2 regions of the Streptomyces coeruleofuscus genome follow, and region 1 is predicted to be linked to the other one. Evidence: riboswitches for the same ligand, from Rfam matches in the RefSeq annotation. Region 1 holds a riboswitch; the other holds the start of a gene.
What was found. A riboswitch is a leader RNA that binds a small molecule or an ion and turns the genes downstream of it on or off. The one in region 1 is predicted to bind glycine.
Positions count from the first base shown of each region.

Region 2: linked by a shared signal. The riboswitch ahead of gcvP (aminomethyl-transferring glycine dehydrogenase) and the one ahead of gcvT (glycine cleavage system aminomethyltransferase GcvT) in region 1 are both predicted to bind glycine.

Region 1 covers NZ_BAAASE010000011.1:283,658-289,327, forward strand. The annotation lists gene ABFX81_RS34915 (ABC transporter permease subunit) at 1-214, opposite strand, end outside; gene ABFX81_RS34920 (enhanced serine sensitivity protein SseB C-terminal domain-containing protein) at 598-1,398, opposite strand; gene ABFX81_RS34925 (enhanced serine sensitivity protein SseB C-terminal domain-containing protein) at 1,555-2,349, opposite strand; gene ABFX81_RS34930 (AAA family ATPase) at 2,417-3,085, opposite strand; glycine riboswitch at 3,268-3,367, shown strand; glycine riboswitch at 3,368-3,470, shown strand; gene gcvT (glycine cleavage system aminomethyltransferase GcvT) at 3,546-4,667, shown strand; gene gcvH (glycine cleavage system protein GcvH) at 4,773-5,150, shown strand; gene glyA (serine hydroxymethyltransferase) at 5,165-5,670, shown strand, end outside.
Region 2 covers NZ_BAAASE010000005.1:866,951-872,620, forward strand. The annotation lists gene ABFX81_RS23385 (TOBE domain-containing protein) at 1-390, shown strand, start outside; gene gcvP (aminomethyl-transferring glycine dehydrogenase) at 442-3,327, opposite strand; glycine riboswitch at 3,503-3,598, opposite strand; gene ABFX81_RS23395 (PRC-barrel domain-containing protein) at 3,712-4,086, shown strand; gene ABFX81_RS23400 (DNA polymerase IV) at 4,132-5,535, opposite strand; gene ABFX81_RS23405 (MerR family transcriptional regulator) at 5,667-5,670, opposite strand, start outside.

The DNA.
Region 1 (5,670 bases):
CCAGCAGCGACTGCAGCGGGCGGGACAGGGCGGCCGTCAGGATGAGCAGCACGACGACGACGCCGCCCGCCACCGCCACCTTGTCGCGCTTGAAGCGGGTCCAGGCGATCTGCCCGAGAGACCGGCCCTCGATGTTCTGGGACTTCACACCCGCCAGCACGGCCTCCGGCTGGGCCTCGGCCTGCGATCCGGTGGTCTCGATCGGTGCCGTCACAAGTGCCCTGCCCCTTCTCGCCGGTGGTTACCGGCCCCCTTGCCCACCGTTTTCGGCGGCTTTATCCACTTTGGCTATGGCGTGGCGTCCGCAGATGGTGCGGCCACCGTCAGGCCGATCCCTCGCTTGGTATCGCTCACAGGATCGACGGCCTCGCGCCTGAGAGGCGAGTCTTCAACGCGCTCACGATCACACGCCAGGCCTGGTGGAGAAAGTATGCGCAACCGTGATGCCGACTGGGGGATTCCGTTATCCGGACACGCGGGCACGTGGTCCGGACGATATGGCGTTGAAACCTGCGCATTGCGGGCAAAGCGCCTGCTCCCGCGGGCCGGCCGACCGGGCGGCGACGGCCGGTGCGGCAACGGCCGGTGCGGGCCGGGTCAGTACCTGCCCTGGGCCGGGGGGAAGCCGTAGCCGGAGGCCGGGGCCTGGACGGGGGCCGTGGCGTGGGCCTCACGGTCGTAGAAGGGGCGGGCGCTCTTGCGCAGCCACATGGCGACCGGGTCGTGTTCGTCGGACATGGCGACGGTGGAGACGGGCAGCCCGTCCGGCACGGCACCGAGGGACTGCTGCATCATCGCGCGCACGGAATCCACGGCCGGCGGGGAGGTGTCGTACACATCCAGTCCGATGGCGAGATACGGCGCGCCCAGCGCGGGCTGCACCCAGGCCCGGCGCAGCGAGCGGACGGCCGGGGTGCGGTGGGCGTTCTGCGCGAGCAGGGCGTAGAACTGCGGGATCTCGATGGCGGGTTCGGACAGCCGCAGCGGGCCGGCGGGCTGGCGGTCCAGGCCCGTGGCGATCCGGCGCAGGTCGAGCCAGGGGATGCCGACGCCGCCGCCGGGGGCGTGCGGGTTGAGCCAGAGGCCGTAGTGGTCGGGGTAGAGGGCGCGGGCGACGTCGACTCCGTCGACCACCTCGTAACTGCGGTTCCAGCCGCTGGCCGAGAGTTCCTGGGCGGAGGTCACACAGGGGGCGTAGCCGTAGCCGTCGACCTCCATGTTCCCGTACTGGGCGTCGGGGGAGCCCGCCTGGCCGTGCCAGAGGAGCATCCAGATCTGGCCGGAGTGCGGGGTCGCGAGCGCGCGCAGGAGTGCCTCGTAGGCGTCGTAACGCCCGGGCGTGACCTGGCGCAGCATGTGCTCGACCTGTCCGGCCGCGGCCGTGCCGCTCGCGCTCACCTTTACCGCCCCTTCGTACAACGCCTCGACCGTGACCTAGCTTAAGCCCGCCCGCCGACTCGGGACTTGCCTCGTCCTGCGGGTGCGGGTCGGGCCGTGACCGGTCGCGTGCCTCACTCCTGGGAGCGTCTGCCGGTGAACCCTGTGAAAGATCTGCTAGTGAACCCTTTGGTAGAACGGGCGCACTCGCTCCCGCATCCACGCGCCCACGGGGTCCTCCGCCACGTCCAGGAGGACCAGGTTGACCGGCCACGGGGCCGGGGAACCGGTCACGGCCCGGGACAGGGCGTCCAGGGGGAGGGCCCGCAGGTCGCCTTCCCACTGGGAGAGTTCGACGCCCACGAACATCACCGGGTCGGCGGTCTCGATCGCGGCGAGGCAGCGGCGGGCGGTGACGACGACGCCGATCGCCTCGAACTCGGCGGAGGCGGCGGCGAGGAAGTCCACCGGGTCGTCCTGCCAGTCGGGCTCGAAGAGGCGGACCCGGCCGCCGCTCGCGGGGCCGTCCAGGGGGGTCCGGCCGGCCCGGCAGAGCTCGGCCACGGCGGGCGGCGGGAGCGGTATGCCGACCACGCCGCCCGGGTTGACGGCTATCCCGGCGTGCGGGGGCAGACCGCGGGCGAACTCCACGGCGGGCGCGATGGTGTACGACATGTGGGAGCCGACGACCTGGCGGAACTGCTCCTCGGAGCTGAACACCGGTACGTACGCCTGGCCCTCGATCTCGATGCCGGGCAGGTCGAGGGGGCCGCTCTGCGGGCCGCCGCCGCTCGGCAGGGGGACCCAGACGAAACTCCGGCCGAGCACCTCGACGATCCGCCCGCCGGCCGACGGCCCGGCGCCGAGGGAGGCCGAGAGCACCTCCTCCAGTTCGTTGCCTGGCCATCCGCCGTGCGGGTGGGTCTGCGTGTGCGCCGGGAAGTCCGCGGAGAAGTCCGCCGGGAAGTCCATCTGCCTACCGCCTGCCTGGAACCACTGCTGTGGCTCAAAAGGCTAGCGTCTCCCCGGCCGCCCGCGGTCAGCCGGTGAACCCGATCCGGCGCAGGGTGTCCGCCGCGTCCCGGTCGACGAGGATCGCCGAACCGCAGCCGGCGGGCAGTTCGCCCCGCTCCACGGCGCGCAGCAGACGGGTGGTCGCCGCGCGGTGGCGCAGGAACGCGTACCGCGAGACACCGCGGCCGCGGTCGCGCTGGCCGGCCAGGGCCTCCTCGGGGGTGACGTCGAGCATGAGCAGATGCAGGGCGCCGCCCCGGCGGCGCGCCTCGCGGGCCAGCCAGCGGCGGACCCAGGCCTGGGTGCCGCAGTCGTGCACGACGACGCCCTCTCCGGTGCGCAGGGCGCGGCGCAGCCCGGTGTAGTGGGCGAGGCGGACGAGCGGCCGGTAGACCGCGTACGGCAGGAGGCGCGGCATGCGGCCGTCCCAGCGGTCGCGGGTGTCCTGGGAGTCGATGCGCCGGCCGGGCACGGTGCGCCGCATCAGCGTGGACTTGCCGCTGCCGGGCAGGCCCGTGACCACGACGAGGTCGCGGGGGCCGAAGAGCAGCGCGTGCGGGCTGCGGCCGGCGCGCTCGCGCAGATCGCGGACGACCGGCACCGGCAGCGGGCCGCAGGCCGCCCGTGCCGGAGCGGCCGGCTGCTCGGGCAGCGCGACGCCCGATGTCGTGGCGTACGCGGTGGTCCTGTTCACCGTGATCGTCCTCCCCTGGGGCCAGGTGTGGAGTCCCATCCCCGCCGAGTGTAAAGAGAAGGTAATGCCCGATGTCTCTGGTTTTAGTCCTCTTCCTGCAACAGGCCTGCTACAGGGTGGTGCCCCTGCCACCCCGCGACGATGCGTGCAATGATGTGCGCGCCAACTGCATACCGGCCGTTTGAATCCGCGCGGGAGAGTCCCCAGCACCACTGACGCTGGGGCGCCGAAGGAGCAAGTCCCTCCCTTGAATCTCTCAGGCCCCGTTACCGCGCGGGCGAGGCACATCTGAAAAGCGGGCCGCCGTCCTCGGTGGTCCCACCCAAGGTGCAAGCCATGTCCCTTCATGGCGAACCTCTCAGGTTCCGATGACAGATGGGGAGGAACGACCTCGCCCTCCCCCACGCTCGAACGAGCTCGCGCGGGAGGTACCCCCATTGCCCTGGGAGACGACCGACCGATGAGCAGCACAGGAGAACTCCGCCACACCGCGCTCGATGCCCTGCATCGTTCGCTCGGCGCGACGATGACCGACTTCGCCGGCTGGGACATGCCCCTGCGCTACGGCTCCGAGCGCGACGAGCACAACGCCGTGCGCACGAAGGCCGGGCTGTTCGACCTCTCCCACATGGGGGAGATCACCGTCACCGGTCCGCAGGCCGCCGCCCTCCTCGACCACGCCCTGGTGGGCAACATCGGCGGCGTCAAGCCCGGCCGCGCCCGGTACACCATGATCTGCCGGGCCGACGGCGGCATCCTCGACGACCTGATCGTCTACCGGCTGGGCGAGACCGAGTACATGGTCGTCGCCAACGCCTCCAACGCCCAGGTCGTGCTGGACGCCCTGGCGGAACGTTCCGCTGGCTTCGACGCCGAGGTGCGCGACGACCGGGACGCCTACGCGCTGATCGCCGTGCAGGGGCCCCAGTCCCCGGGGATCCTGAAGTCCCTCACCGACGCCGACCTCGACGGGCTGAAGTACTACGCCGGTCTGCCGGGCACGGTCGCGGGCGTCCCGGCCCTGATCGCCCGCACCGGCTACACCGGCGAGGACGGCTTCGAGCTGTTCGTGAAGCCGGAGCACGCGGTCGAGCTGTGGCAGGCCCTGACCAAGGCGGGCGAGGGCGCCGGACTGGTCCCCTGCGGACTGTCCTGCCGCGACACGCTGCGCCTTGAGGCGGGCATGCCGCTGTACGGGCACGAGCTGAGCACCTCCCTGACGCCCTTCGACGCCGGGCTCGGCCGCGTGGTGAAGTTCGAGAAGGAGGGCGACTTCGTGGGGCGCGAGGCCCTGCGGGAGGCCGCCGCCCGCGCCGAGCAGAACCCGCCGCGCGTCCTGGTCGGGCTCGTCGCCGAGGGCCGCCGGGTCCCGCGCGCCGGGTACGCGGTCGTGGCCGGCGGCGAGGTGATCGGCGAGGTCACCTCCGGCGCCCCCTCCCCCACCCTCGGCAAGCCGATCGCGATGGCGTACGTCGACGCCGCGCACGCAGCGCCCGGCACGCCCGGCGTGGGCGTGGACATCCGGGGCAGTCACGAGCCGTACGAGGTCGTGGCGCTGCCGTTCTACAAGCGGCAGAAGTAGACACTGGCCCGGGGCCGCGGCAAGCGTTCCCGTGGTCCGTCGTTCCAGCTCACAGCAGTCCCCCCGTCAACAAAGCACTCCCGCGCGTACAGGAGAATCCAGGCCATGAGCAACCCCCAGCAGCTGCGTTACAGCAAGGAGCACGAGTGGCTGTCGGCCGCCGAGGACGGCGTCGCGACGGTCGGCATCACGGAGCACGCGGCCAACGCGCTCGGCGACGTGGTCTTCGTCCAGCTCCCCGAGGTCGGTGACTCCGTGTCCGCGGGCGAGACCTGCGGCGAGCTGGAGTCGACCAAGTCGGTGTCCGACCTCTACTCCCCCGTCTCCGGTGAGGTCACCGAGGTCAACGAGGACGTCGTGAACGACCCGTCGCTGGTGAACTCGGCCCCCTTCGAGGGCGGCTGGCTGTTCAAGGTGCGGGTCACGGACGAGCCGGGCGACCTGCTCTCCGCCGACGAGTACACCGCGTTCTCAGCCGGCTGAGGAGTCGTAGCCGTATGTCCGTCCTGAACACACCCCTGCACGAGCTCGACCCGGCCGTGGCCGCCGCGGTCGACGCCGAGCTGCACCGGCAGCAGTCCACGCTCGAGATGATCGCCTCGGAGAACTTCGCGCCGGTCGCGGTCATGGAGGCGCAGGGCTCGGTCCTCACCAACAAGTACGCCGAGGGCTACCCGGGCCGCCGCTACTACGGCGGCTGCGAGCACGTCGACGTGGTCGAGCAGATCGCGATCGACCGCGTCAAGGAGCTCTTCGGCGCCGAGCACGCCAACGTGCAGCCGCACTCCGGCGCCCAGGCCAACGCGGCCGCGATGTTCGCGCTGCTCAAGCCGGGCGACACCATCATGGGTCTGAACCTCGCGCACGGCGGGCACCTGACCCACGGCATGAAGATCAACTTCTCCGGCAAGCTCTACGACGTCGTCGCCTACCACGTCGGCGACGACGGCCGGGTCGACATGGCCGAGGTCGAGCGGCTGGCCAAGGAGTCCAAGCCCAAGCT
Region 2 (5,670 bases), on a different contig from region 1:
GGCACCGTCACCGCCGTCACGCCGGGCGAGGTCATGGCGACGGTCAGGGTCCGCCTCACCGGCGGCCAGGCCCTCACCGCGGCGATCACCCGCGAGGCGGCGGACGACCTCGGTCTCGCGCCGGGCGCCGCCGTGCGCGCCCTGGTGAAGTCGACGGAGGTCTCGCTGGCCACCGCCCCCGTCGAGGGCCTGTCCATCCGCAACCGGCTCCCCGGCACGGTCACGGACATCGCGACCGGCGACGCCATGGCGTCCGTCCGGGTCACCGTCGAGGGCGGCGAGCTGACCGCCGCGATCACCAGGGACGCCGCCGACGACCTCGCCCTGTCGGCGGGGACCCCCGTCGTCGCCCTGATCAAGTCGACCGAGGTGTCCCTCGCCGCCGAATGACGGGAGGGGCCCCGCACCGCGGAGCCCCTCCCCTGCGACCGATCCGGCAGGTCAGTCCTCGTACGCGTCCAGCGGCGGGCAGGAGCAGACCAGGTTCCGGTCACCGAAGGCCTGGTCGATCCGGCGCACCGGCGGCCAGTACTTGTCGGCGACCGAGACCCCGGCCGGGAAGACGGCCTCCTCACGGCTGTAGGCGTGCTCCCAGTCCCCGGCGAGCGTCCCGGCGGTGTGCGGGGCGCCCCGCAGCGGGTTGTCGTCAGCGGGCCACGCTCCGGAGCCGACCTTCTCGATCTCCGCCCGGATGGCGATCATCGCCTCGCAGAACCGGTCCAGCTCGGCCAGGTCCTCCGACTCGGTCGGCTCGATCATCAGCGTCCCGGCCACCGGGAACGACATCGTCGGCGCGTGGAAGCCGTAGTCGATCAGCCGCTTGGCGACGTCGTCGACGCTCACACCGGTCGCCTTGGTCAGCGGCCGCAGGTCGATGATGCACTCGTGCGCGACGAGCCCGCCGGGACCGGTGTAGAGCACGGGGTAGTGCGGCTCCAGCCGCTTGGCGATGTAGTTGGCGCTGAGCACCGCGACCTGCGTGGCCCGCTTCAGCCCCTCGCCGCCCATGAGCCGGACGTACGCCCAGGAGATCGGCAGGATCCCGGCGGAACCCCACGGTGCCGCGGAGATGGGGCCGACCCCCGTCTCCGGGCCCGCCTCGGGCTGGAGCGGGTGGTTGGGCAGGTACGGCGCGAGGTGCTCACGCACCGCCACCGGACCGACGCCGGGACCACCGCCGCCGTGCGGGATGCAGAAGGTCTTGTGCAGGTTCAGGTGCGAGACGTCACCGCCGAAGTGCCCCGGCTTGGCGAGCCCCACGAGCGCGTTGAGGTTGGCCCCGTCGACGTAGACCTGCCCGCCCGCCTCGTGCACCTGCGCGCAGATGTCGGCGACGTGCTCCTCGAACACACCGTGGGTGGACGGGTAGGTGATCATCAGCACCGACAGCTCGTCGCGGTACTGCTCGATCTTCGCCCGCAGGTCCTCGACGTCGATCTCGCCGTCCTCGGCGGTCTTCACGACTACGACCTTCATGCCCGCCATCACCGCGCTGGCGGCGTTGGTCCCGTGCGCGGACGACGGGATCAGGCACACCGTGCGCTGCTCGTCCCCGTTGGCCCGGTGGTACCCGCGTACGGCGAGCAGACCGGCCAGCTCGCCCTGCGACCCGGCGTTCGGCTGGAGGGACACCTTGTCGTACCCGGTGACCTCGGCGAGACGGTCCTCCAGCTCGTGGATGAGCGTGAGGTAGCCCCCGGCCTGCTCGGCGGGCGCGAAGGGGTGCAGCTGCCCGAACTCGGGCCAGGTGACCGGCTCCATCTCCGTGGTCGCGTTGAGCTTCATGGTGCAGGAGCCCAGCGGGATCATGCCCCGGTCGAGCGCGTAGTCGCGGTCGGCCAGCCGGCGCAGGTAGCGCAGCATGGCCGTCTCGGAGCGGTGCTGGTGGAAGACGGGGTGCGTCAGGTACTCGTCGGTCCGCAGCAGCGCGCCGGGAAGCCCGTCCTCGGTGGCCGCGTCCAGCGCCTCGATGACCCCCTCGACACCGAAGGCGGCCCATACGGCACGCAGCTGGGCCCGCGTGGTGGTCTCGTCGCAGGCGATCGAGACGTGGTCGGCGTCGACGAGACGGAGGTTGACTCCGTTCTCCCGCGCGGCGGCCACGACGTCGGCGGCCCGGCCCTCGACGCGCACGGTCAGCGTGTCGAAGTAGGAGCCGTGCACGACCTCGACCCCGCCGTTCGCGAGTCCGGCGGCGAGAACCGTGGCGTACCGGTGGGTGCGCCGCGCGATGCCCTTCAGGCCCTCCGGGCCGTGGTAGACGGCGTACATGCCGGCCATGACGGCGAGCAGCACCTGGGCTGTGCAGATGTTGCTGGTGGCCTTCTCGCGGCGAATGTGCTGCTCACGCGTCTGGAGAGCCAGCCGGTACGCCCTGTTCCCGTCGGCGTCCACGGACACGCCGACGAGCCGCCCGGGCAGGCTGCGCGCCATCTTCTCCTGGACCGCCATGTAGCCGGCGTGGGGACCGCCGAAGCCCATCGGCACACCGAAGCGCTGCGTCGTCCCGACGGCGATGTCCGCGCCGAGCTCACCGGGCGACTTCAGCAGCGTCAGCGCGAGCAGATCGGCGGCGACGGTGACGAGCGCCCCGAGCTCGTGCGCCTGGTCGATGACCGGCTTGATGTCCCGTACGGCTCCGGAGGCGCCCGGGTACTGGATCAGCACGCCGTTGATCTCGCGGTCGGCGATTCCGGCGGGGATGCCCTCGCCGAGGTCGGCGACGACTACCTCGACGCCGGCCGGCTCGGCCCGGGTCTGGATGACGGCGATGGTCTGCGGCAGCGCGTCCGCGTCGACCAGGAACAGGCCCCTCTTGTTCTTGCCGAGCCGCCGCGACAACGCCATGGCCTCGGCGGCCGCGGTGCCCTCGTCGAGCAGCGAGGCACCGGATGTCGGCAGTCCGGTCAGGTCGGCGACCATGGTCTGGAAGTTGAGCAGCGCCTCGAGCCGTCCCTGCGAGATCTCCGGCTGGTACGGCGTGTAGGCCGTGTACCAGGCCGGGTTCTCCATGACGTTGCGCATGATGACCGGCGGCGTGAAGGTGCCGTGGTACCCGATCCCGATCATGGAGTCGAGGACCTGGTTGCGGTCGGCGAGGGAGCGCAGCTCGGCGATCACCTCGGCCTCGCTGCGGGCACCCGGCAGGTCCAGCGCCTCGGCGCTCTTGATCACGGCCGGGACCGCTGCGGCCGTGAGCTCGTCCAGCGAGCCGTAGCCGACCTGCGCGAGCATCTTGGCGCGGGCCTCGTGGTCGGGGCCGATGTGGCGCTGCTCGAAGGGAACTGCCTCTTCGAGCTCGGAGAGCGGAATGCGGTGGGCGGTCATTACGGAGGCCTCCTGGTCGACACGACCTTCGAGGGGCACCACGGCACGGGTACCCGAACGGCCTCCCCCTCTGTCATCTCGACCTGAGAGCTTCACCGGATCGCCCGAAGGCCTCCGGCTTTCACCGTCGGTGAGAGCGGAAGCCGTCGACACCCGCTCTGCTTTCCAGAGTGACCTCGTCCGTGCGGTACGTGAGCCTGAGAGATTCCGGGGAGGATTTGCTCCTTCGGCGCCTCCGATGGTGTCTGGAGGACTCTCCCGCACGGGGTCAGCAGCCGCTGCCAGCGTACCAGCGCGGCCAACGCACGTACCTTCGAGTGGCCGCCTCCCCGATTGTGCCGTTTTGTGGTGTTTACGGATGAGTTGCGACCACGTGGAGGGCCCGTGCGAACCGATATCGATCCGCGCAACCTGATCGGCCGCAAGGCGTTCGACCGCAACGGAACCAGGATCGGCACGATCGACGAGGTCTACCTCGACGACGCCACCGGCGAACCGGAGTGGGCGGCCATACGGACCGGCTTGTTCAGCCGGGACGCTTTCGTCCCACTCGAGCCGAGTGAGCTGATCGACGGCGCCCTTCACGTGCCCTTCGAGCGCGCCCTGATCAAGGACGCCCCCGATTTCGGCGTGGGCCGCCACCTGTCCCCGGAACAGGAACTCCAGCTCTACCACCACTACGGCCTGGACGTCGCCGCACCTACCCCGCTCGCGGACCACGACTTCGGCAAACTGGCAGGCACGGACGAGACGGCTTGAAGCACCGCCAAGCCCTCCAGCCAAGCCGCCCGGCCGTCCAGCCGTCTAAGGAGCGGCGGACCGCAGCCCCACAGCTCCGGACCCGCCCTCCGGCCCGCGGCCGCCCTCCGGTCTCGATAAAACCAACGGCAATGGATCCGCGGGCTCCAGATCCGGATCGTCGACCCGGAAGGTGCGCACCCGCCCGGGCTCCGAGCCGGGCGTCTCGAACCGCACGGTGACCCGCCCCAGACCGCTGCCCTGCACCCACCCGTGCCCGAACGCGGCGTGCCGCACGTCGTGCCCGGCGGGCCACCGCCGCTCGGCGAGCGCCGGCTGCTCCTCGGCCGGCGCCGCGGCAGGCTCCTCGACGGGCCCCCGCGCCTCCGTCCGCTCCCCCGCCGCCTGCGCGAAGAGATCCTCCTGGGTGTAGTCGGCGAGCCCGCTGACACCCACTCCGAGCAGCCGCACACCGCCCGTCGTGTCGACCGAGTCGAGCAACCGGGCCGCCGCCTCGCGGATCACCGCGGGATCGTCCGTCGGACCGCGCAGCGTCTCGGACCGGGTGAGCGTCGAGAAGTCGTACCGCCGCACCTTCAGCACGATCGTTCGCCCGGACAGGCCGGCCCCGCGCAGCCGCCGCACGCACCGGTCGGCGAGCCGCTGCACCTCGAGACCGACCCGCACCCGGTCGTGGATGTCCACGTCGTAGGTGTCCTCGACCGACACCGACTTCGCCTCCCGCTCCGCCACCACCGGCCGGTCGTCCCGCGCGAGCGCCATGGCGTACAGGCCGTGCCCGTGCGACTTCCCCAGCAGCCGGACCAGTTCGTCCTCGCCCGCCTCGACGATCTCCTCGATCGTGGTGATCCCGGCCCGGCGCAGATGGTCGCCCGTCGCCGGCCCGACCCCCGGCAGTGTCCGCACCGACATGGGCCCCAGCATCGCCCGCTCGGTCCCCGGCTCGATCACCACCAGCCCGTCGGGCTTGGCCTGCTCCGAGGCGATCTTCGCCAGCATCTTGGAGGCGGCGAGCCCGACCGAGCCCGTGAGCCCCGTGACGGCGCGTATGTCCGCGCGCAGCCGCGCCCCGACCAGCCGCGCCGACTGCTCGTCCCAGGCCGCTCCCCCGGCCTCCAGGTCCACGAACGCCTCGTCCAGGCTCAGCGGCTCCACCAGCGGCGACAACACCCGCAGCAGCTCCATCACCCGCTCGCTGATCGCCTTGTAGAAGCCGAAGCGCGGCACGAGATACGCGGCGTTGGGCGCGAGTCGCCTGGCCTGCCCCATAGGCATCGCCGAATGCACACCGAAGACCCTGGCCTCGTACGACGCCGTGGCCACGACGCCCCGCGGCCCCAGCCCGCCCACGACGACGGCCTTCCCGCGCAGACTCGGCTTGGACGCCTGCTCCACCGAGGCGAAGAAGGCATCCATGTCGAGATGCAGGATCGTGGGCGCGGTTCTCACATCTCCGATGCTGCCCTACGCCACTGACAACGCCCGGACAACCGCCCCGACGCCTCCGGGGAAACCGCTTTCAGTCCGGCGCGGAAGCGTCCCGCTCGCAACGACCGCAGGGGCACCGCACCGCCGGACGCTCAG